4 regions of the Streptomyces sp. SGAir0957 genome follow, and region 4 is predicted to be linked to each of the others. Evidence: riboswitches for the same ligand, from Rfam matches in the RefSeq annotation. Region 4 holds a riboswitch; each other region holds the start of a gene.
What was found. Region 4 has a riboswitch for cyclic di-AMP ahead of C1N81_RS25200 (M23 family metallopeptidase). Riboswitches for the same ligand answer to the same signal wherever they lie in the genome.
Positions count from the first base shown of each region.

Region 1 (5,893 bases), 2.9 Mb from region 4:
ACGGCGAGGACGGCTTCCGCGACGGATTCGCCCCGCTGCTGCCCGACACGGCCGTACCCCTCGGCGATCTCGACGCGCTGGCCAAAGAGCTGAGGAAGGGCGACGTCGCCGGGCTCATCGTCGAGCCGATCCAGGGCAAGGGCGTGCACGAGGCGCCGCCCGGCTATCTGCGCGCCGCGCAGGAGCTGCTCCACAAGCACAAGGCACTGCTCATCGCCGACGAGGTGCAGACGGGGCTCGGCCGCACCGGCGACTTCTACGCCTACCAGCACGAGGACGGCGTCGAACCCGACCTCGTCTGCGTGGCCAAGGCGCTCTCCGGCGGCTACGTGCCCGTCGGCGCGACCATCGGCAAGGACTGGATCTTCAAGAAGGTCTACTCGTCCATGGACCGCGTCCTCGTCCACTCGGCGAGCTTCGGCGCCAACGCGCAGGCCATGGCCGCCGGGCTCGCCGTCCTCTCCGTCATGGAGGACGAGGAGACGGTCGCCCACGCGCGCGTGATGGGCGAACTGCTCGCCTCGCGCCTCACCGCGCTGATCGACCGGTACGAGCTGCTGAGCGACGTCCGCGGGCGCGGCCTCATGATCGGCATCGAGTTCGGGCGGCCCAAGTCGCTCAAGCTGCGCAGCCGCTGGGCCATGCTCCAGGCCGCCCGCAAGGGCCTGTTCGCGCAGATGGTCGTCGTGCCGCTGCTCCAGAAGCACCGCATCCTCACGCAGGTCTCCGGCGACCACCTGGAGGTCATCAAGCTGATCCCGCCGCTGGTGATCGACGAGGCCGACGTCGACCGCTTCGTCGAGGCGTTCACGGCCGTGATGGACGACGCGCACAGCGGCGGCGGGCTGATGTGGGACTTCGGCCGGACGCTGATCAAGCAGGCGGTCGCCAACCGGTGACCCTGCGGTTCGTCCTCGCGGTTTGTCTCTGAGGCAATAAATTTGCCTCTCGGGCAGGGCTCTGGCGTAATCAAGGATATGAGCCCTGCCCTGCCGGAGGAGGCTCCGGCCCCCGCCGAGCTGCCCGCCGTAGCGCCCCAGCTGCGCGCCCTGCGCCGCCGCGCCTCCCTCACCCTGGAGGCCGCCGCCCGCTCGGCCGGGCTCTCACCGGCCCATCTGTCCCGCCTGGAGACGGGGCAGCGTCAGCCATCACTGCCGATGCTGCTCGCGCTCGCCCGTATCTACGGTACGACGGTCTCCGAACTCCTCGGCGAGACCCCGGCCGACCGCGACGCCGTCGTCCGCGCCGACGCCATGGAGGCGACCGAGGCCGGCGGCTGGACCTACTTCCAGGCCGGCTCCCCGGGCCGCGGCATGCAGGCCCTGCGGGTCCACGTGCCCTACGGATCGCAGGGCGACATCGTCCGCGTCCACCCCGGCGAGGAGTGGCTCTACGCCCTCGAAGGCCGGATCCAGCTGCGCCTCGGCGACACGTCCTACCGGCTCGAACCCGGCGACAGCGCCCACTTCGACTCGCTCACCCCGCACCGGATCGCCGCCGCGGACCGGGGCGGGGCCGAGCTGCTCTTCGTCCACACCCTGTTGCAGAGCCCCACCGCCGCGCTGTGCCTCGGCCCGGCGGCCGGCCCGACCCGAGAGGTCTGACATGAGTGAGAACCGGAACATCGAGGACAAGCTGCCCCGCGGCATCTGGGTGCGGGTCCTCGTCTACGTCTTCGCCGGGCACGCCCTGGCCGCCTTCATCTACATGCTGTTCACGCTGGGCGCGAACCAGTAGGGGCCGCCGCCCGGTCCCGGAGACGGGCTCTCAGTCGAGGAGGCGCTCGCGCAGCCGGTCGCGGTCGGCCGCGGCGAACCCGAGCCCTTCCTCGAAGTAGCGGTCCGTGGTGCCCCAGGTCTCCTCGATGGTCTCGAACGCCGCGCGCAGATAGTCCGCGCGGGCGTCGAAGAGCGGGCTGAGCAGCTCCATGACCTCGGGGGAGTAGGTGTCGGCGGTGGTGCCGCTGCGCCGCACCTTGTAGCGGCGGTGCTTCGCGTTCGACTCCAGGTAGTCCGCCTCGATGGCGTCCCGCTCCACGCCGACGGCGAGCAGCGTCACCGCGATCGACAGGCCCGCCCGGTCCTTGCCCGCCGCGCAGTGCATGAGTGCGGGCACGCTGTCCTCGGCGAGCGCGTGCAGGACGCGGCTGTGCTCGGCGGTGCGCTCGGAGATGATCGCCCGGTACGACGTGATCATGCGGTTCGCCGCGCGGCCCTCGGAGAGGAGGGAGCGCAGCTGCTCTATGTCCCCGTCGCGCACCATCCGCCAGAACTCCGCGCCGTCCGCCGGGTCGGTCAGCGGCAGGTTCACATTGCGCACGCCGGGCAGTTCCACGTCGGCGCCGTCGAGGCGCTGGTCCGCGGCGTTGCGGAAGTCGAAGACCGTGTGCAGGCCGAGCCCGGCGAGGAACGCGGCGTCCTCGGCGGTGGCATGTGCGAGGTGGCCGCTGCGGTAGAGCACGCCCGGGCGTACGCGCCGCCCGTCCACGGTCGGAAGGCCGCCCACGTCACGGAAGTTGCGCACTCCGGTCAGCTCGGGCTCGGTGGACGGGGCGTGCTGCGTCACGGGGGCTCCTCCCGGGTCGGATCGCCCGCGTTGCTCGTGTCAGCGGGCGCGCGTCCGACGATACGACACGCCCTTCGCGGGGCCCCCTGGCCGGGAGGGTGAGCAGCCTCATAACCGTGACCGTCCGTGGCGATCACCCGGCTTTGCATTCTCCGGAATTCCCAAGCGGCGCAACGGCGGAAAAGGTCGGCCATTGACGCTGGGTGACACGCAAAGCCCCCGGACGATCAAGAAAGCGGGCCCTTCGGTGAATTCGCTGTTTGTCGCCGCCTTTGCCACTGCATTACGGTCACCATTCACTCCGGACGGAACGCCTAATCCTGCCGCCGCCCGGATTCCCGTACAACGACCCGTGACGGCAGGAGCGGGGGACCCACAGGCACAACGCCGCCAGGGATATCCCTCATGCGGCTAGGGGTGAAGTCGTGTCCCGCTACGGCGGGCGCGGCCGGGCAGCTCCAGCCCGAACCCGACAGCTCACCTCGTAGGCGACGGAGAGGAAAACGGCATGCCCGCTCAGGGAAAGCACCGTCGCTCGAAGACCCAGCGCATCACCCGCGCCGCCGCCGTCGTCTCGGCCGGCGGGGCCGCGCTCGCCCTGCCGCTGATCGGCGCCACCGGCGCCCACGCGGCGTCCGGCGACACCACCGCGCAGACCTACACGGTCAAGTCCGGTGACACGCTCTCGAAGATCGCCGCCGCGCAGAAGGTCGACGGCGGCTGGAAGAAGCTCTACGAGGCGAACAAGAAGGTCGTCGGCTCGGACGCGAACCGCATCAAGCCCGGCATGAAGCTCACGCTGGACGGCGCCGGGCAGAAGGCCTCCACCACCGCCGCCACGAGCACGACCGCCAACAGCTCCGGCTGGGTCAAGCCCGTCGACGGCTCCACCGGCACGGCCTACCACGCCTCCGGCTCGATGTGGTCCAGCGGCTACCACACCGGCACCGACTTCGTCGTGCCCACCGGCACCGCCATCAAGGCCGTCGGCCCGGGCACCGTCGTCTCCGCCGGCTGGGACGGCGCGTACGGCAACGAGGTCGTCATCCAGCACGCCGACGGCCGATACTCGCAGTACGCCCACATGTCGTCCCTCGGCGTCTCCGCCGGCCAGAGCGTGACCGGCGGCCAGCAGATCGGCCTGTCCGGCTCGACCGGCAACGTCACCGGGCCGCACCTGCACTTCGAGATCCGTACGTCCCCGAACTACGGCTCCGACGTGGACCCGCTGGCGTACCTGCGCGGGCACGGCGTCGGCATCTGACACCCCCTGCGAGACCGCTCACATCCGGCGCCCGGGTTATTCCCCGGGCGCCGAGTGTGTTTTCTCACCCCTCGTCAACCCCTGGTTACGATCGCGTAGGTCACATCCGAAGGTGAAAGATGTGTGGTCGTGGCAAACGAATCGAGAGCACTCAGCGGCGGAACGGTCAGCGCGACGATCAGCGGAACGGTCGGCGCGACGATCGGCGGAACGATTCGGTCCTTCGCGGCCGTGGGGGACAGCTTCACCGAGGGCGTCGGTGACCCCGGCCCCGACGGGAGCTTCGTCGGCTGGGCGGACCGGCTCGCCGTCCTCCTCGACGACCGCGTCCCCGAGGACACCTTCCAGTACGCGAACCTCGCCGTGCGCGGCAAACTCCTCGACCAGATCGTCGCGGACCAGATCCCGAAGGCCGTCGAGCTCGCCCCCGACCTCGTCACCCTCGTCGCGGGCGGCAACGACATCATCCGGCCGGGCACCGACCCCGACGACGTCGCCGAGCGGTTCGAGAAGGCCGTGGTCCGGCTGTCCGAGGCCGCCGGGACCGTCATGGTCGCCACCGGCTTCGACACCCGTGACGTGGCCGTCCTCAAGCACCTGCGCGGCAAGATCGCCACGTACAACATGCACGTGCGCGCCATCGCCGACCGCCACGGCTGCCCCGTCCTCGACCTGTGGTCCCTGAAGTCCGTCCAGGACCGCAGGGCCTGGGACGAGGACCGCCTCCACCTCTCCGCCGAGGGCCACACCCGCGTCGCCCTGCGCGCCGCCCAGGCGCTCGGCCTCGACGTGCCCGCCGACCCGGAGCAGGCGTGGCCGCTGCTCCCGCCGCGCGGCACGTTCGCGGTGCGGCGCGACGACATCCACTGGGCGCGCGAGTTCCTCGTGCCGTGGATCGGGCGCAGGCTGCGCGGGGAGTCCTCCGGGGACCGGGTGACGGCCAAGGGCTTCGTGGACCCGCACCTCATCAAGGCGCATCTGGAGTCCGCCTCCTGACCTCCGTGCCCTCGGCACATAATGGAACGACCCTGATCGATCAACGGGAGGCGCTGTGCCACGTTCCCTGACTCCCGGGCTGCGCTCGCTGCAGCCCGCAAGCTTCGGCGCCGAGGCCACGGGAGCGCGCCTGGCGCGGATCCGCAGGTCGCCGAATTTCGCCGACGGGCAGTTCCAGAACCCGGAGGGCACACGGACCCGGCCCGACGGTTCGATGCTCGACTTCGCGAAGGTCTACTTCCAGAAGGAGGAGCGGGCCAGGCGCGCCCCGACGGGCACCGTCCCCGTCCACGCCACCACCCTCGCCGACCTGGCGAAGCCCTCCGCGAGCGGCCTGCGCGTGACCTGGATGGGCCACTCCAGCGTCCTGGTGGAGATCGACGGCGTACGGGTGCTCTTCGACCCGGTGTGGGGCGAGCGCTGCTCCCCGTTCCCCTTCGCCGGGCCCAAGCGGCTGCACCCGGCGCCGCTGCCCCTCCAGGCGCTCGGCCCGGTCGACGCGGTCGTCATCTCGCACGACCACTACGACCACCTCGACATGCCCTCCATCAAGGCGCTCGCGGGGACGGACACCGTCTTCGCCGTGCCGCTCGGCGTCGGCGCGCACCTGGAGCACTGGGGTGTCCCGGCGGACCGGCTGCGCGAGCTGGACTGGCACGAGTCGACGCAGGTCGGCGACGTGACCCTGACGGCCACGCCCGCCCGCCACTTCTGCGGCCGCGGCCTGCGCAACCCGCAGCACACCCTGTGGGCCTCCTGGGTCGCGGCCGGGCCGGAGCACCAGGTCTTCCACAGCGGTGACACCGGCTACTTCCAGGGCTTCAAGGACATCGGCGCGGCCCACGGCCCGTTCGACGTGACGATGATCCAGGTCGGCGCCTACGCGGAGTTCTGGCCCGACATCCACATGACCCCCGAGGAGGGCCTGCGCGCCCACCTCGACCTCCAGGGTGGGCGGCCGCACGGCGTGCTCATGCCGATCCACTGGGGCACGTTCAACCTGGCGCCGCACGCGTGGGCCGAGCCCGGCGAGTGGTCCATGGACGTCGCCGAGGACGCCGGGCAGGC
Region 1 covers NZ_CP027293.1:1,679,671-1,685,563, reverse strand. The annotation lists gene C1N81_RS12735 (aspartate aminotransferase family protein) at 1-899, shown strand, start outside; gene C1N81_RS12730 (helix-turn-helix domain-containing protein) at 978-1,604, shown strand; gene C1N81_RS12725 (DUF6126 family protein) at 1,606-1,737, shown strand; gene C1N81_RS12720 (tyrosine-protein phosphatase) at 1,768-2,565, opposite strand; cyclic di-AMP (ydaO/yuaA leader) riboswitch at 2,867-3,069, shown strand; gene C1N81_RS12715 (M23 family metallopeptidase) at 3,074-3,829, shown strand; gene C1N81_RS12710 (SGNH/GDSL hydrolase family protein) at 4,007-4,825, shown strand; gene C1N81_RS12705 (MBL fold metallo-hydrolase) at 4,881-5,893, shown strand, end outside.
Region 1: another riboswitch for cyclic di-AMP. It lies ahead of C1N81_RS12715 (M23 family metallopeptidase); the one in region 4 lies ahead of C1N81_RS25200 (M23 family metallopeptidase).

Region 2 (5,893 bases), 850 kb from region 4:
ATACCGCCCGCGCTCGGGAAGTTCTCCAGGACCTCGATGGCGTCGCGGCGGGCGATGTAGTCCTCGTGCGCCGCCCGGTACTGACGCGCCAGCTCGGGGTCGCTCGCGAGCCGCTCCGTCATCTCCTTCATGACGCCGTTGGCCTCAAGGGTGCCGATGGCGGAGGCCGCGCGCGGGCACGTCAGGTAGTACGTCGTCGGGAACGGCGTGCCGTCCTCCAGACGCGGCGCCGTCTCGACGACGTCCGGGTTGCCGCAGGGGCAGCGGTGCGCGATGGCCCGCAGGCCGCGCGGCGGGCGGCCGAGCTGCTCCTGGAACGCGTGGATGTCGGCGTCCGTGGGCGCGGTGGGCTCGGTCTGGGGCGGGGGCGTTTCCATGCCTGTCTTTCACCTAGAAGTAACCGGGTCACGCGGACGTGACCGGGAGGCCGGGACGGAGGGGGATCAGTTCGCGCGGTCGGCCTTGTCGACGCCGTCCCAGACGTTCGAGTACCAGGGGCGGTCGGCCGCGCCCTGCTCGTCGCGGCCGTCCTCGGTGGCGCGCGGGTCGGGCACCACGTACCCGGTCTCCCCCGGCGCCACCATGTGCAGGCGCTCCCGGATCCGCTGCTCGGCGTACGCGTCGTCCTGCCAGCGCGCCTTCTCCTCGCGCAGCCGCTCGACGCGGTCCTTCGCCTCCTGCTGCTGGCGCTGCAGGTCGGCGATCTCGCCGCGCTGGGACACGTACTGCCTTATCGGGTACGCGAGCGCGACCACGAGGGTGCAGACGACGAGGGCGAGCAGCGCCGCGCGCCCGGTGAGCCGGGAGCGGCGGGCCTGGCGCTTGTTCTGCGAGCGGTAGACGCGCTCGGCCGTCTGCTCGCCGAGCACGCGCAGGCGGGTGGCCGTGGAGAAGCGGGCCGCGTCACCCTGGCCCCTGCTCCGTACCTTTCCCGGCATTCGCCTGTCGCCTCCCCGATCCGCGCGCCGTCCGGCCGCCTACGTGCGTACGTCCCCGCACACGGTACGGGACCGAGTGCGGGGACGTACGGAACTACGGCGCCGGGGCGGTCGGCCCTCGGAACGCGGGCTGTCAGCCCTTGAAGCGCGGGAAGGCCGAGCGACCGGCGTAGACCGCCGCGTCGTCCAGGATCTCCTCGATGCGCAGGAGCTGGTTGTACTTGGCGACGCGCTCGGAGCGGGCCGGGGCGCCGGTCTTGATCTGGCCGCAGTTGGTGGCGACGGCGAGGTCGGCGATGGTGACGTCCTCGGTCTCGCCGGAGCGGTGCGACATCATGCACTTGAAGCCGTTGCGCTGGGCCAGCTCGACGGCGTCCAGGGTCTCGGTCAGCGAGCCGATCTGGTTGACCTTGACGAGCAGGGCGTTGGCCGAGTTCTCCTCGATGCCGCGGGCCAGGCGCTCCGGGTTGGTGACGAACAGGTCGTCGCCGACGAGCTGCACCTTGTCGCCGAGCTTCTCGGTGATGGTGTTCCAGCCGGCCCAGTCGTCCTCGAACAGCGGGTCCTCGATGGAGACCAGCGGGTACGCGTCGACGAGCTCCGCGTAGTACTCGGTCATCTCGGCGGCCGAGCGCTGCTTGCCCTCGAACTCGTAGACGCCGTCCTTGTAGAACTCGGAGGCGGCGACGTCGAGCGCGAGCGCGACCTGCTGGCCGGGGACGTAACCGGCCTCCTTGATCGCTTCGAGGATGAGGTCGAGCGCGGCGCGGTTCGACTCCAGGTTCGGGGCGAAGCCGCCCTCGTCGCCCAGGCCGGTGGAGAGGCCCTTGGTCTTCAGCACCTTCTTCAGGGTGTGGTAGACCTCGGTGCCCCAGCGCAGCGCCTCGGAGAAGGACTCCGCGCCGATCGGGGCGATCATGAACTCCTGGATGTCGACGTTGGAGTCGGCGTGCGACCCGCCGTTCAGGATGTTCATCATCGGGACGGGCAGCAGGTGCGCGTTCGGGCCGCCCAGGTAGCGGAAGAGCGGCAGGTCGCTGGCCTCGGACGCGGCGTGCGCGACGGCGAGGGAGACGCCCAGGATGGCGTTGGCGCCGAGCGAGCCCTTGTTGTCGGTGGCGTCCAGGTCGAACATCGCCTGGTCGATCAGGCGCTGCTCGGTCGCGTCGTAGCCGACGAGCTCCGGGCCGATCTGCTCGATGACGGCGAGGACGGCCTTCTCGACGCCCTTGCCCTGGTAACGGTTGGGGTCACCGTCGCGGAGTTCGATGGCCTCGAAGGCACCGGTGGAGGCGCCCGACGGGACAGCAGCACGACCCGTGCTGCCGTCGTCGAGGCCGACCTCGACCTCGACCGTGGGGTTGCCTCGGGAGTCCAGGATTTCCCGGGCTACGACGACGTCGATGGACGGCACGAGCATCTCCTTCTGGGATGTGACACAACAGCGCGGGCGGCTGGCCCGCACCCCTGAGCGTAACGGGCTCCGGGGCATCGGCCAGCCGACCGCCCGGGTTGTGGACAACGCCGACAGCGAAATGTTTCTTAACGGAACAAAGACGGCGACCCCCGTTCCGCACACGTGCAGCGGAACGGGGGTCGCCGGAGCGAGCGGCCCTGGACCCGGCGTCCGCCGATGCCGGGTCGTCGTGCTCTGAGGGCTCCTGGGGGCTCTGCGGCGCCCCGGGGGTCCTACTTGAGGTGCAGCTGCTGACCCGGGTAGATCAGGTCGGCGTCGGCGACGATGTCCTTGTTGAGCTTGAACACCTTCTGCCAGTTGGTGCCGTGCGCCTCGGCGATCTTGCTGAGCGTGTCGCCGGTCACGACCTTGTACTCGCCGTCGCCCTTCTCGACCTTCTTGCCGGTCGGGGTGGTGACGGTGTCCTTCTTGGTCTCCTGCTGCGGCTGAGCCTGCTGCTGCGGCTGCTGACGCTGCTGCGAGCGGGTCGTCGTCGAGGAGTCGGAGCGCTCCTGCTGCTGCGGCTGGGCCTGCTGCTGCGAGGAGGAGTCCGACGAGGACTCGGCCGGAGCGGAGTTGCTGGTGTCGGCGCCGGACAGGCCCACACCGCAGCTCGGCCAGGCACCCTTGCCCTGCGAGGCGAGAACCTTCTCGGCGACCGATATCTGCTGCGCCTTGGACGCCTGGTCGGCGGAGGACGCGTAGGCGGTGCCGCCGTACGCGGCCCACGTCGAGGACGAGAACTGGAGGCCGCCGTAGTAGCCGTTGCCGGTGTTGATCGACCAGTTGCCGCCGGACTCGCAGGAGGCGACCTGGTCCCACTCGGAGGTGGAGGCGGCGGAGGCGCCCGTGGCACCCATCAGCGGAACGGCGACGGCGGCACCGGCGACACCGGCGAGCGTGGCGACACGGACGGCCTTGGACGGGCGGCGGTGCTTGCCCTTGCTGGAAAGCAGCATGGAGGAATCCCCTCACCGACGCCTACGAGGTGAGCTGTCGGGTGCGGACCAGTGAGTGTCCGGCCGCGCAACCTAGTGCGCGGGCTTAACCCCAAGCCGGCGGACCGGCACTTACCTTGGGTCCCCCGCTCCTGCCTACGGCGCTTACGCGTCGACTGTTCCCGTACGGACGTTGGCAGGATTCGGCGTGACGTCCGTCGGGGCCCGCTGTGGCGAGCGGTGACGACGTTAAGCAGTCGATCCGCCCGATTTCAAAGACGATCAGGGTGTTTGAGACTCATGTCTCACTCTCGCAAAAGCGGACATAGGCGCCTCAACCATCCCTGAAGTCCCGCTACTTTTCATCCGATTCGAGGCCAAGATTCAGACTCTGACCAGGAAGGATGAGGTCGGGGTCGGAACCGACCGTCTTCTTGTTGAGGTCATAGAGGGCATTCCACCCTCCGTCGACGTTCTGCGCGTCCGCGATGTCCCACAGACTGTCGCCGGAACGGACCGTGTACGCGCTCTCGGAGCGGACCTCCTCGCGAGAAGCGTGACGACCCTCACCCCCACGGGACACCGTGGCGTCGTCGGCGGCGGGGGCACCCCGGTGGCGACCGGCGGAGGACGCGTCCGCGTCGTCCGCGTCGTCCGCGTCGTCGGCGGAAGTGGCGTGCGACTGGCCCGACTTACCCGAATCGCCCCCTTCGGCGGCGCCGCTCGCCTCGCCGCCCGCCGTGTTACCGGGGGTATCGGTGGTGGTCCCGGCCGACGGGGTGTCAGACGCGGCGGGGGTGCCGGGCGTGTCGGCGTCCTTGGCGGAACCGGAGCTCTTGGAGGCGCCGGAGCCGTCGCTCTCGTCCGAGTTTTGGTGACTCTTCTCTCTCCCGGAGTCCGAGGCGTCCGAGGAGTTCGAGGCGTCCGCGGAGCTTGAGGCGCTGGGCGAGCCGGAGGAGTCGGAGGAACCGGAGGAACCCGCGGAGCCGGTCTTGTCCGGCGACTGGGCGAGACCGGACGGCCGCGGCGAGACGGTCGCCCCCGGGTCGACCTCGGCCGCGTCGTCGCCCTGCGTCAGACCGGCCACGATCGAGCAGCTGGGCCACACACCGGGCCCCTTCGCCTGAAGCGCCTTCTCGGCCACGGCTATCTGCTGCGAACGGCTGGCCTCGTCGGCGGTCGGGGCGTAGTCGAGGCCCCCGTACTGCTCCCACGTCTCCTGCGACAACTGCAGCCCGCCGTAGTAGCCGTTGCCCGCGTCGAGGCTCCACTGCCCGCCGGACTCGCACTCGGCGAGCTTGTCCCAGGTGGTGGTGGAGGCGGCGCTCGCGCTGGTCGCGGCGAGCAGCGGGATCGCGAGGGCGCTGCCGGTGACACCGGCGGCGACGACCAGAGCAGGGGCCTGACGAGGGCGACGGTGACGACCGTTCCCGGTGAGCATGCGGTTGCCTTTCGCGAGACTGATGCAGCACGCGACAGGAGTGGCGGGAGTGGTGCCGGTTGTGCCTGTGTCGCGATGACTGGTGAACGTAGCGGGACTCGAACGCTTGTCACAAGTCGATGCAGCGCAGATCACGTGAAAGTCACGAAGTTGAGAACCTGTCAGCTTTTCTCCGTGAGTGTTCCGTCGCGCTCAGGCGTGAACTCCACTGGCAGCGTGCGCAGTCCGCGCATGATGAGCCCGCCGCGCCAGCGCAGTTCGGCCGGCTCCTGGGCCAGTCGCAGGTCCGGAAGGCGCGTCAGAAGGGTGCCGAGGGCGGCCTGTCCCTCCAGGCGGGCCAGGGGCGCGCCGAGGCAGTAATGGATGCCGTGGCCGTAGCCGAGATGCTGGTTGTCGCGGCGGGAGAGGTCGAGCGTGTCGGGCTCCGCGAAGCGCGCCGGGTCGCGATCCGCCGCCGCGAGGACGACGAGGACCGGGTCGCCGGTGGCGACGGCCTGCCCTCCGATGGTCAGCGGCTCGGTCGCGAACCGCCAGGTCGCCAGCTCCACAGGTCCGTCGAAGCGGAGCAGCTCCTCCACGGCGGTGGCGAGCAGGGCGGTGTCGTTCTCGGCCAGGCCGCGCTGCAGCCGCTCGCGCTGCTCAGGGTGGGTGAGCAGGGCGTACAAGCCGTTGCCGATCAAGTTGACCGTGGTCTCGAAACCTGCGAACAGCAAAATGAAGGCCATGGCCGCGGCTTCGTTCTCGGTGAGGTGCTCGCCATGGTCGGAGGCGCGGATCAGGCCGGAGATGAGGTCGTCACCGGGGTCCTGGCGCTTGCGGTGGATCAGCTCGGCGAGGTAGCCGCGCATCTTCTTCACCGACCGGGCGACGCCGCCGCGCGGCCCTCCCCCGTGCCGGATCATCATGCCCGCCCAGTCCCGGAAGTCGTCCTGGTCCTCGCGCGGGACGCCGAGCAGGTCGCAGATGGCGTAGATGGGGAGCGGGAAGGCGAAGTCGTGGATCAGGTCCGCCTCGCCCTTCGCCGCGAAGCGGTCGATGAGGCCGTCCGTCAGCTGCTGCACCCGGGGGGCGAATTCGGCCACCGTACGCGGGGTGAACGCCTTGGAGACGAGGCGGCGCA
Region 2 covers NZ_CP027293.1:3,683,156-3,689,048, forward strand. The annotation lists gene C1N81_RS21400 (DUF501 domain-containing protein) at 1-377, opposite strand, end outside; gene C1N81_RS21405 (FtsB family cell division protein) at 444-938, opposite strand; gene eno (phosphopyruvate hydratase) at 1,072-2,352, opposite strand; gene C1N81_RS21415 (transglycosylase family protein) at 2,628-3,353, opposite strand; cyclic di-AMP (ydaO/yuaA leader) riboswitch at 3,358-3,506, opposite strand; gene C1N81_RS21420 (transglycosylase family protein) at 3,688-4,773, opposite strand; gene C1N81_RS21425 (cytochrome P450 family protein) at 4,935-5,893, opposite strand, start outside.
Region 2: another riboswitch for cyclic di-AMP. It lies ahead of C1N81_RS21415 (transglycosylase family protein); the one in region 4 lies ahead of C1N81_RS25200 (M23 family metallopeptidase).

Region 3 (5,893 bases), 2.1 Mb from region 4:
GATGGATTCGAGGTACATGAGGGCGACGTCGGTGTCCGGGTCGTCGTACCAGTACTGCAGGACGTCGTTGCCGGAGACGTCCGCGCGGTTGCCCGCGGAGACGAACGTGGAGATGCCGGTGGCGCCGGTGACGCCGCCGCCCCTGCGGTGCAGGCGCGCGAGGAGGGCGATACCGATGGCGCCGGACTGGGCGAACAGGCCGATGCGCCCTGGGCGCGGCATCTCGGGGGCGAGCGAGGCGTTGAGGCGGACGTCGGGCGAGGTGTTGACGACCCCGAACGCGTTCGGCCCGATGAGGCGCATGCCGTACGAGCGGGCCTGGCGGACCAGTTCGCGCTGGCGCTCGCGCCCCTCGGCGCCGCTCTCCGCGTAGCCGGCGGAGACGACGACCAGGCCCTGTACGCCGCGCTCACCGCATTCGGCGACGACCTCGGGCACGTACGGCGCGGGGACGGCGACGACGGCCAGGTCGACGCGGTCGGCGGGGTCGATGTCGCGCACGCGCCGGTGGGCGGGGACGCCGTCGATCTCGGTCAGGTCCTCGGGGAACGCCTTGTTCACGGCGTACAGGCGGCCGGTGTACCCGGCGTCCCTGAGGTTGTCGAGGACGCCGCGGCCGACGCCGCCGGGCGCGCGCCCCACGCCGATCACGGCCACGGAGCCGGGCGCGAGGAGGCGCTGCACGGAGCGGGCCTCGGCACGCTGCTCACGCGCGCGCTGCACCGCCAGGGACGCCTCGGTGGGCTCCAGGCCGAACTCGAGGCGGACCACGCCGTCCTCGAAGCTGCGCTTCTGGACGTATCCGGCGTCCCGGAACACCTTGATCATTTTGGTGTTGGCGGGCAGGACCTCGGCGGCGAACCGGCGGATGCCGCGCTCGCGCGCGACGGCCGCGATGTGCTCCAGGAGGGCGCTCGCCACTCCCCTGCCCTGGTGGGCGTCCTGGACGAGGAAGGCGACCTCGGCCTCGTCGGCGGGGGCGGAGGCGGGGCGTCCGGTGGCGTCGATGCGGTCGTAGCGGACGGTGGCGATGAACTCGCCGCCCACCGTGACGGCGAGCCCGACGCGGTCCACGTAGTCGTGATGGGTGAAACGGTGGACGTCCTTGGCGGACAGACGCGGGTAGGGCGCGAAGAAGCGGTAGTACTTCGACTCGTCCGAGACCTGTTCGTAGAAACTGGTCAGGCGCTCGGCGTCGGCGGGGGTGATGGGCCTGACGCGGGCGGTGGCGCCGTCGCGCAGCACCACGTCCGCCTCCCAGTGGGCGGGGTAGGCGTGCCCGTCCGACGGGGTCTCCGTACCGGTCTCCATGGCGCAAGGGTAGAGCGAGGCACCGACAGTCGTACGGGTCGCGTCCCGCGCGAGGCACCGACATCCGTACGGGTCGCGTCCCGCGCGCGTGGGAGGCAGGCTATGCATGGCCGGGAGGCGGTGCGGCGACGGGACCCGGGTCCTCGTCGATCGCCGCTCCCCGGTGTGTGAGAATGGTCTAGACAACCTTGGAACATCTGAAGGGCAGCATCACATGGCTGAGCGCCGCGTCAACGTCGGCTGGGCCGAGGGCCTCCACGCCCGCCCCGCCTCCATCTTCGTCCGCTCGGCCACCGCGGCCGGCGTCCCCGTGACGATCGCCAAGGCCGACGGCAACCCCGTCAACGCCGCCTCCATGCTCGCGGTGCTCGGCCTGGGCGCCCAGGGCGGCGAGGAGATCGTCCTCGCTTCCGACGCCGAGGGTGCGGACGCCGCGCTCGACCGTCTGGCGAAGCTGGTCTCCGAGGGCCTCGACGAGCTGCCCGAGACTGTCTGATCCGTTTCTCACGGCGAAGCCGCGCGTTTCCCTTCGGGGCGCGCGGCTTCACTGTTTCCTGATTAGCGTCAATTCAATCCCGCGAATGCCACGGAATTCCCCAACGCTTTGTATACGGGCTTTCTGTTAATTCCGGAGACCCGCCGTGTTTACGGCATGTTGCGAAGTCCTCACCGGGCCGCCCGCGCGCGGGACGCGCAGCCTGTGGGCGGAGGCGACGCGCTCGGCATGGCGGGCGGTCAGCGTGCGGGCCCGCTCGGCGTCACCCCGCGCCACGGCGTCGACGATGGCACCGTGCTCGGCCCACGACTCGGCCGGCCGGTCCGGGGCCTCCACGGCGTACATCCAGGCGATCTTGTGCCGGAGCTGGGTGAGCAGGGCGATCAGGCCGGGGCTGCCGGAGGCCTGCGCCAAGGTCTCGTGGAACCAGCCGTCCAGGGAGCGCAGATCCTCGTTCCGGTCCGCCCTGGAGCGCTCCTGACCCAGCCTGACCAGGCCGCGCAGGACTTTCAGATGGGCCTCGGTGCGGCGCTGCGCCGCCCGCGCCGCACCCAGCGGTTCGAGCAGCAGCCGGACCTCAAGGAGGTCGGCGGCCTCCTGCCCGGTGGGTTCGGCCACGCACGCGCCCGCGTGCCTGCGCGTGACGACGAACCCCTCGGCCTCCAGCGTGCGCAGCGCCTCGCGCACGGGCACGCGCGAGACACCGTAGCGGCGTGCGAGCAGCTCCTCAGTGAGCCTGCTGCCGCGCGGGTAGACACCCGCGACGATGTCATCGCGAATCGCGGTGCATACCGAGTGCGCGGGAATCCGCATGATTCGACCTCCGCTTTTGATCCCCGCGCAACGCGGTCGACCGACGCCCGTGCGGGCGCGCTCCCTGCAACTTCGTCCCGACTCTATTCCACGGTTCTCGAATTTCCGACGGGGGACCGGAATTCATGGATATTTTTTGGCCAGGTCAGGAAGTCCGCCGGACGGTGCGATCGCACGCGAAAGCCCCGGCTCGGTGAGCCGGGGCTTGCTGAGCGGAGGCGTGCGCCGGACGCGTAGGCGCATGCCGGACGCGAAAGCGTGTGTCAGACGCGGAAGCGTGTGTCAGACGTTGACGCCGTGCGAGCGCAGGTACGCGACGGGGTCCATGTCGGAGCCGTACTCGGGCGACGTGCGGGCCTCGAAGTGCAGGTGCGGGCCCGTGACGTTGCCGGTGGCGCCGGAGAGGGCTATCTGCTGGCCGGGGGTGACCGACTGACCGACGGAGACGCCGATGGACGACAGGTGACCGTACTGGGTGTACGTACCGTCGTTCATCTTGATCACGATGTTGTTGCCGTAGGCACCGCCCCAGCCCGCCTCGACGACGGTTCCCGCGCCGACGGCGTGCACGGACGTGCCGCTCGCCGCGTGGAAGTCGATGCCGGTGTGGCTGCCGGAGGACCACAGGCCGCTGCTGGCCTGGTAGCCGGTGGAGACGTACGAGCCGGAGATCGGGGCGACGAAGCTGTTGAGGAGGCGCTTGCGCTCGGCCTCGCGGGCGGCGCGCTCCTTGGCCTCGCGCTCCTTGGCGGCCTTCGCCTCGGCCTGGCGCTTGGCCTCCTCGGCCCTCTTCTTGGCCTCGGCCTCGGCCTTCGCCTTGGCCTTCGCCTTGGCGGCCGCCTCGTCGGCGGCCTTCTTCTGAGCGGTGGCCTGCGCGTCGATCTGGGCGGCCATGGAGTCGCCGATGGCGATCGCCTGGGTGAGGCCGTTCTGCTCGGGCGCCGCGGGGGCGGCGAGTGCGGGGGCGGCGAGGCCGCCGACGACACCGGTCGTGGTGAGCGCGGCGACGCCCGCGACCTGCGCGGTGGTGCGCGTGAGACGGCTCGGACGACGGTGCTTCCCGGTGGCACGGGTGAACGCCATGCGGTGGCTGATCCTTTCCTTCCCTCTCGCCTACCGGGTTAGCTGACGGGTTCGGAGCAGGAAGGTCTCCTACGGGCCCTCTCCCCTGCCTCACGGCCGGAAGAGCGCCCGATTCACCCCAGGGACTGCGGTGGGTCCCCGGCTCCCCTGGCTCGCGCCGTGGGGGACTCGGCGATGACTGTCCGGTGTCGCGGGCGCGACGCATGACGGGCGGACAGCCGCACCGACGCTAAGCGGCACCTCATTTGTTCGACAAACGGAACCCGGGTTTTGTAGCGCACACCACAGGCCAGACAGGCAACCTCCATACCAAAACGGGCATATGCCGGGGTTCATGCCGAACGCACACCAAGAAGCCCCGGCGGCCGTGAGGGCTGCCGGGGCTCCTTCCGTGAGCGAAGAGGTCGTGAGGGGGTCAGCCCGCGACGACGGTCACCTCGCCGATACCGAGCGTCTGGACGGGCTCCGCAATGTGCGCGGCGTCGCCCACGAGGATCGTCACCAAACGGTCCGCCGGGAAGGCGCTCACGACGGCCGCGGTGGCCTCCACGGTGCCCGTCTCGGCGAGCCGGCGGTACAGCTGCGCCTGGAAGTCGTCCTGGAGGTGCTGCTCGACCTGGTCGGCGAGGGTGCCCGCGACGGCCGCGGCCGTCTCGTACTTGAGTGGCGCCACGCCCACCAGGTTCTGCACGGCCGTGTCCCGCTCGGCGTCCGTCAGCCCCTCGGCGGCCAGGGTCCGCAGCACCTTCCACAGGTCGTTCAGGGCCGGACCCGTGTTCGGGGTGTCGACGGAGCCGCTGATGGCGAGCATGGCGGCGCCCGTACCGTCCGGCGCGGAGAGCAGCACCTGGGAGAAGGCCCGCACACCGTAGGTGTAGCCCTTCTCCTCGCGCAGGACGCGGTCCAGACGGGAGGTGAGCGTGCCGCCCAGGCAGTACGTGCCGAGAACCTGCGCGGCCCACACGCGGTCGTGCCGGTCGGGGCCGATCCGGCCGATGAGCAGCTGTGTCTGCACCGCGCCCGGACGGTCGACGATGATGACGCGGCCGGTGTCGTCGGCGGTGACCGCCGGGACCGGGCGGGGCTCCGCGGTGTTCCCGGTCCAGGCGCCGAGCGTGTCCTCGAGGAGGGCGTCGAGGTCGACGTCGGCCAGGTCGCCCACGACGACGACCGTGCCGGTGGCGGGGCGTACGTGCTTCTCGTAGAAGGCCCGTACGGCGGCCGCGTCGATGGCGGCGACGGTCTCCTCGGTGCCCTGGCGCGGGCGCGACACGCGCGCGTCGGCCGGGAAGAGCTGCTTGGAGAGCTCCTTGGCGGCGCGCCGGGCCGGGTTGGCGCTCTCGTGCGGGATCTCGTCCAGCCGGTTGCGCACCAGGCGCTCGATCTCGCTGTCCGCGAAGGCGGGCGCACGCAGGGCGTCGGCGAGCAGCGCGAGGCCCCTGGAGAGGCGCGAGACGGGCACCTCGAGGGAGACCCGGACGCCGGGGTGGTCGGCGTGGGCGTCCAACGTGGCGCCGCACCGTTCCAGTTCGGCCGCGAACTCCTCGGCGGAGTGCTTGTCGGTGCCCTCGGTGAAGGCGCGCGCCATGATCGTGGCGACGCCGTCGAGGCCCGCGGGCTCGGCGTCGAGCGGCGCGTCGAGGTTGATCTCGACGGCGACGAGCTGCTGCCCGGGGCGGTGACAGCGCAGCACGGTCAGGCCGTTGGCCAGCTCGCCACGCTCGGGGGCGGGGAACGCCCAGGGCTTGGCGGTGCCCGCCTGGGGCTGGGGGTGGAAGTCCATGGTCGCGAGCTGCTCGGTCACGCGCCCGCCTCCTCGTCGCTCGGGTCGCTCTCGTCATCGGTGTCGGCGGGGGCCGTCGGCTCGTACACGAGGACCGAACGGTTGTCGGGGCGCAGGCGGGCCTTGGCGACCTCCTGGACCTCCTCCGCGGTCACGGACAGGACGCGGCCGACGGCGGTGAGGGCGAGCTGCGGGTCGCCGAAGAGGACGGCGAAGCGGCACAGTTCGTCGGCGCGGCCCGCCACGGTGCCGAGCCGGTCCAGCCACTCGCGCTCCAGCTGGGCCTGCGCGCGCTCCATCTCCTCGGGCGTGGGGCCCTCCGCGGCGAACCGGGCGAGCTCCTCGTCGACGGCGGCCTCGATGACCGGCACCTCGACATCGCCGGAGGTCTTCACGTCCAGCCAGCC
Region 3 covers NZ_CP027293.1:2,419,028-2,424,920, forward strand. The annotation lists gene C1N81_RS15765 (bifunctional acetate--CoA ligase family protein/GNAT family N-acetyltransferase) at 1-1,311, opposite strand, end outside; gene C1N81_RS15770 (HPr family phosphocarrier protein) at 1,526-1,807, shown strand; gene C1N81_RS15775 (GntR family transcriptional regulator) at 1,934-2,620, opposite strand; gene C1N81_RS15780 (M23 family metallopeptidase) at 2,903-3,703, opposite strand; cyclic di-AMP (ydaO/yuaA leader) riboswitch at 3,716-3,887, opposite strand; gene C1N81_RS15785 (M16 family metallopeptidase) at 4,119-5,486, opposite strand; gene C1N81_RS15790 (M16 family metallopeptidase) at 5,504-5,893, opposite strand, start outside.
Region 3: another riboswitch for cyclic di-AMP. It lies ahead of C1N81_RS15780 (M23 family metallopeptidase); the one in region 4 lies ahead of C1N81_RS25200 (M23 family metallopeptidase).

Region 4 (5,893 bases):
GCGCGCAGGCGGTACTGCGCGACGGCACGCTCGTCGACGACTTCCTGATACGCGAAGGGGCCCGCACGGTCCATGTGCTGAACGCGCCGTCGCCCGCCGCGACCGCGTCCCTGCCCATCGGCAGGGAAGTGGCCCGCCGGGCGCTCGCCGCGCTGAGCGCGGCCTAGCCTCCTGTTCCGGTGGGGGGCCGCCCCGGCCGCCGGAGTGGGGCCGCGCGGGTGCTCCCCATGCGCCGCGCGGGTGCTCCCCGTACGCCACGCGGGTGCTCCCCCTACGCCGGGCAGGGGCGCCCCGGGGCGGAGCCGTCGCCGGGCGCGGACCACGTAAAATCGCCCCACTGTGTCTGAGTCCGAGAGCCCCCAGAACCCCGCCCCGCCCGCGCGCCCGAACGAGCCGCGGTTCCCGGACGGGCCCAAGCCCGACCCCGCCGGGTCGCACTTCGAGCGGCGCATCCGCAGCTTCCAGCCGCGCCGCAGCCGGGTCACCACCGCGCAGGCCGACGCCTTGCAGCGGCTGTGGCCGAAGTGGGGCCTCGACATCGACGGGCAGCGGGTGCTCGACCTCGCGGAGATGTTCCCCGGCGTCGACCGCGTCGTCCTGGAGATCGGCTTCGGCATGGGCGAGGCCACGGCGCGGATGGCGGCGGACGATCCGACGACCGGCATCCTCGCCGTCGACGTCCACACCCCCGGCCAGGGCAACCTGCTCGGCCTCGCCGACCGCGGCGGCATGACGAACGTACGGGTGGCCAACGGCGACGCGATCATCCTGCTGCGCGCGATGCTCCCCGACGACAGCCTCGACGGGCTGCGCGTCTACTTCCCCGACCCCTGGCCGAAGAAGCGCCACAACAAGCGGCGCCTCATCCAGCCGGAGTTCCTCTCCCAGGTCGCCGGGCCGCTCAAGCCGGGCGCGCTCGTGCACTGCGCGACGGACTGGGAGGAGTACGCGGAGCAGATGCTCGAGGTGCTCACCGCCCATCCCGACTACGAGAACACGCAGGCGGACGGCGGGTACGCGCCGAGGCCCGACTTCCGGCCGCTGACCCGCTTCGAGGGTCAGGGCCTGAAGAAGGGGCATGTGGTGCACGACCTGCTGTTCCGGCGCCGGTAGCGGGTTTCGGCCACCCGGCAGGAGCCGGGCCCGGCCCCGTCGCGGCGCCGCGCATCCCTCGTTAGGGTCAATGAGTGGCCTCGTACCCCAGTAGTCCGCCGCACCAGGACCACGCCCCCGGCCCCCGGCCGCACGGCGCGGTCCCGCATCCGCGCTGGTGGGAGCGGAGGGGTGTACGGGCCACCGCGCTGGCCACGCTGCTCGCGGTGTCCGGTGCCGTCATCGCGGCCCTGGTCCGGGAGCAGACCGGCACGGAGGGGTTCCTGGTCGGGCTGGGCCTGGCCCTGGTGCCCGTGCCGCTGCTCATAGCGGCGTTCCGCTGGCTGGACCGGGTGCAGCCGGGCCCCTGGCGGAACCTGGTCTTCTCCTTCGCCTGGGGCGCCTGCGCGGCGGCCCTGATAGCGATCGTCGCGAACAGTTTCGCGACCCGGTGGATAGAGACCGCCACCGCCGACCCGACCGGCGCCGACACCCTCGGTGCCACCGTCATAGCCCCCGTCGTCGAGGAGAGCGCGAAGGCCGCCGCCGTGCTGCTGGTCTTCCTCTTCCGCAGACGTGACTTCACCGGGGTCGTCGACGGTGTCGTCATCGCCGGGGTCACCGCGACCGGCTTCGCCTTCACCGAAAACATCCTCTACCTGGGCAACGCCTTCGGCACCGACCAGCTCACCGGAACCGGCCCCGGCCTCTCCTCGGTGACGGCGGCGACCTTCTTCGTCCGCGTCGTCATGTCACCGTTCGCGCATCCGCTCTTCACCGTGCTCACCGGCATCGGCTTCGGAATCGCCGCCGTCCTCGCCCCCGAGCGCGGCAAGGTGCGCCGCGTCCTGCTGCCGCTCGCCGGGCTGCTCGTCGCGATGGCCATGCACGCCTTCTGGAACGGCTCGTCGTCCTTCGGCGAGTACGGCTTCTTCGCTGTGTACGCGGCTTTCATGGTTCCCGCGTTCGGGCTCGTCACCTGGCTCGCGATCTACCTCCGCCATCGCACATTGCGCACCGTGCGCACCGAACTCGCCGTGTACGTGGGCGCGGGATGGCTGGCCCCGCCCGAGCCCTTCGCCCTCGGCTCGCTCAAGGCGCGCCGCCTGGCCAGGGAGTTCGCCGCGCACTACGGCGGCAAGGAGGCCGAGCGGGCGGTCACCGAGTACGAGGCGTACGCGACCTCGCTCGCGCTCCTGCGGCACCGGGGCCGCAAGGGCGGGGCCGGCGCCGACTTCGTCGTACGGGAGCGGGCGCTGCTCGACAAGCTGTGGGAGCGGCGCCCCTACGCGCGCGCCGCACTGGCGTACGCGTCCCAGGTCGCCGCCCCCATGTGGCGTCCGCCGATGTACGCGGCGCCGATGGCGCCCGGCACCGCGTACCACCCGTACCGCTACTGACCGGTCCGGAGCGCAGGCTCAGGCGGAGGCGTCCGTGAGGCGGGTGACCTCTTCGTCCGTCAGGGTCAGGTCCGCCACCGCGAGCAGTGCGGGCAGCTGCTCCACCGTGCGCGCGGACGCGATCGGCGCGGTCACGGTGGGCTGCGCGGCGAGCCAGGCGAGGGCGACGGTGGCGATCTCGGCGCCGTGCGCCTGGGCGATCTCGTCGAGGGCGGCGAGGACCTTCTGGCCGCGCTCGGTCTCCAGGTGCTTGGCCGCACCGCCCGCGCGCTGGCTGTCCACGCGGACGCCGGGCCGGTACTTGCCGGTCAGGAAGCCGGAGGCGAGGGCGTAGTACGGGACGGCGGCGAGCCCCGCGCGGGAGGCGATGTCCTGGCGGCGGCCCTCGTAGGTGTCGCGGGAGACGAGGTTGTAGTGCGGCTGGATGGCGACGTAGCGGGCGACGCCCTCGCGGTCGGAGAAGTCGAGGGACTCCTGGAGGCGGTCGGTCGAGATGTTGGAGACGGCGATGTCGCGCACCTTGCCGGCCTTCACCAGCTCGTCGAGCGCGCCGATGATCTCCTCGACGGGGACGGTCTCGTCGTCGAAGTGCGTGTAGTACAGGTCGATGTAGTCGGTGCCGAGGCGGCCGAGGGAGGCGTCGGCGGCGGCCTTGATGTTGCTGCCGCGCAGGCCCATGAAGTCGGGGTGCCTGCCGACCTTGGTGGCGACGACGACGTCGTCGCGGTTGCCGCGCGCCTTGAGCCACTTGCCGATGATCGTCTCCGACTCACCGCCGTGGTTGCCCTCGATCCAGGCCGAGTACGAGTCGGCGGTGTCGATGAAGTTGCCGCCGCCGGCGGTGTAGGCGTCGAGCACGTCGAAGGACGTGGCCTCGTCGGCGGTCCAGCCGAACACGTTGCCGCCGAGGGCGAGGGGGAAGATCTCCAGGTCGGAGGAGCCGAGCTTGCGCAGGGGGGAGGAAGAAGTCATGCCTTCATTCAACGCCCCCGCGGAAGCGAGTGTTCCGTCACGTGGCCATCAGAGTGCCAAGCCCTTGCCGCGCAGCCACGCCGCCGGGTCGATGCCGGTCGCGTCCCCGCCGGGGTGGACCTCCAGGTGGAGGTGGTCGCCGGTGACATTGCCGGTGGCGCCGACGCGGCCGATGACGTCCCCGGTGGAGACCTTCTGGCCGACGCTGACATTGAGCGACGACTGGTGGCAGAACCACAGCTCGGTGCCGTCGTCGAGGGTGAGGACCGTGCGGTAGCCGTACGCGCCCGCCCAGCCGGCCTCGGTGATGGTGCCGCCGTGGATGGCGTAGATCGGCGTCCCGGTCGGGGCGGCGAAGTCCAGGCCCGTGTGGTAGCCGGAGGACCAGAGCGATCCGGGCTGTCCGAAGGTGCCGGTGAGCGTGTAGGAGGCGACGGGGAGCTTGTAGCTCTTGGCCAGCTTGGCGAGGCGCTCGGCCTCGGCCTTCTTCTTGGCCTCCTCCGCCGCCCTCTTCTTCTCGGCGGCGGCCTTGGCCTCGGCCTTCTCCCGCTTCGCGGCGGCTTCCTCGGCGGCCTTCGTCGCGGCGGCCTCCTCGGCGGCGGCCTGCGCCTTGGCGTCGGCGGCGTCCTGCTGCGTCTCGGCCTGCTGCATGATGCGGGCGCGCAGCGCCTCACCGGCGTCCGACTGCCCGCCGCTCATCGCGGTGAGCGGGGCGGCCTCGGCGGTGGCGGGCGCGGAGTCGTCGGCCATGAGCGCGCTGACGCCGGGCAGCGACGAGGCGTCCGGCAGGGAGTCCTTGACCGCCGAGAGGTCGGGCATGGATATCTGGACGGCGGGCTTGCCGCCCTGCGCGGTGGCGATGCCGCCCGCGCCGACGGCGGCGATCACGCCGACGCCGAGGACCGTGGAGCTGCGCGCGAGGCCGCCGCGCTGGCGGGCCACGCGGTGCTTGCCGCGGACGGGGCGGACGGACTCCTCGGTGGGGTTCCACTCCTCGAAGCTCGTGCGCGGGGCGCCGGCGTAGTCGCCGTCGGCCGGCGGGGCGGGGTACCCGGAGAGTTCGGGGGCAGGACGGTTGGACGCCACGGGGGCGCTCTCCTTTCCTTCCTTCTCGCCTACCGGGTTAGCTGACGGGTTCGGAGCAGGAAGGTCTCCTACGAGCACGGTCCCGGCGCCTGGAAAGCGTCGGAACGATGCCTGATTCACCCCAAGTTGGTGGTTCCCCGGCTCCCTTGCGGGATTAGGCGCGTGCGCACGGAGCCGTCGCTGGTGACGGCTGGGACGACCGTGCTGCGTTATCGAACGTTAATAGACAGCGGACGGTAATTCCAAGCCGTTCCTGCCCCGTTAAACCTCACAATTTCTGATGGAGTGTCAATTGTTATGCGGAGCGACGCCGTTCGGTCACCACCGGTTATGTCGATCAAGGACGGCGGACGGCGAGCAGCGCCATGTCGTCGCTGGCCCCTCCCCCGGTGTGCAGCCGCACCTCCTCGGCGAGCGTCGCGAGAAGCTCGTCGGGGCCGGGGAAGACGCGCCCGGCGAGCCTCGCCGCCGGGTCGTAGAAGACGCCCTTCGCGTCGCGCGCCTCGGAGAGCCCGTCCGTGTAGAGCAGCAGCGTCGCCGCGGGCGGGAACTCCGCCTCGGTCGCCCGGTCCGGCCAGGAGCCCAGCTCGCCGAGGCCGAGCGGGAGCGCCGCCTCGGCGGGGCTGACCACCCGGACCGTGCCGTCGCCGTGCAGCACGACCGGCTCTGGGTGGCCGCGGTTGAGGATGCGCAGCAGGTCGCCGCCGTGCGGGATCTCGGCGAGCACGGCGGTGGTGAACCCCTCGAAGTCGTCGATGCCGCGCCGCCGCGACCCCTCCCGGGCCAGCGCCCGCTCCAGGCGCTGGGCGACCGCCTCCAGGCTGTCCTCCTGCTCGGCGGCCTCCCGGAACGCCCCGATGACGACGGCGACGGCGGCGACCGCGCCCATGCCCTTGCCGCGTACGTCGCCCACGACTATCCGCACGCCGTGCGGGGTGTCCTGCACGGCGTACAGATCGCCGCCGATGAACGCGTCGGCCTGCGCCGCCTCGTACCGCGCCGCGATCGCGAGGCCCCCGATCCGCCCGGCCGGGCGCGGCAGCACCGCGAACTGGGCCGCCGCCGCGATCTGCCGCGCGGACGCCAGCTCCTCGTCGCTGCGGTGCTTGATCCGGTTCAGGAAGCAGGCCAGGACGCACACGGTGGCGACGGTCGCCATCTCGGTCCACACGCCGCTGTGGAACGACGCGTATCTGAGGTGGACGGCGACGATGGCGCCGATCGAGGCGACCCCGGCCGCGACCGTGCTGCCCAGCGAGAAGAACGGCGCGGCGACCAGCGGCGCCGCGCTGAAGAGGGGCGAGCCGGCGAACCCGGACGGCGTGCAGTACTCGTAGACCGCG
Region 4 covers NZ_CP027293.1:4,535,612-4,541,504, reverse strand. The annotation lists gene lhgO (L-2-hydroxyglutarate oxidase) at 1-167, shown strand, start outside; gene trmB (tRNA (guanosine(46)-N7)-methyltransferase TrmB) at 340-1,113, shown strand; gene C1N81_RS25210 (PrsW family intramembrane metalloprotease) at 1,188-2,492, shown strand; gene C1N81_RS25205 (aldo/keto reductase) at 2,511-3,464, opposite strand; gene C1N81_RS25200 (M23 family metallopeptidase) at 3,513-4,550, opposite strand; cyclic di-AMP (ydaO/yuaA leader) riboswitch at 4,562-4,721, opposite strand; gene C1N81_RS25195 (PP2C family protein-serine/threonine phosphatase) at 4,888-5,893, opposite strand, start outside.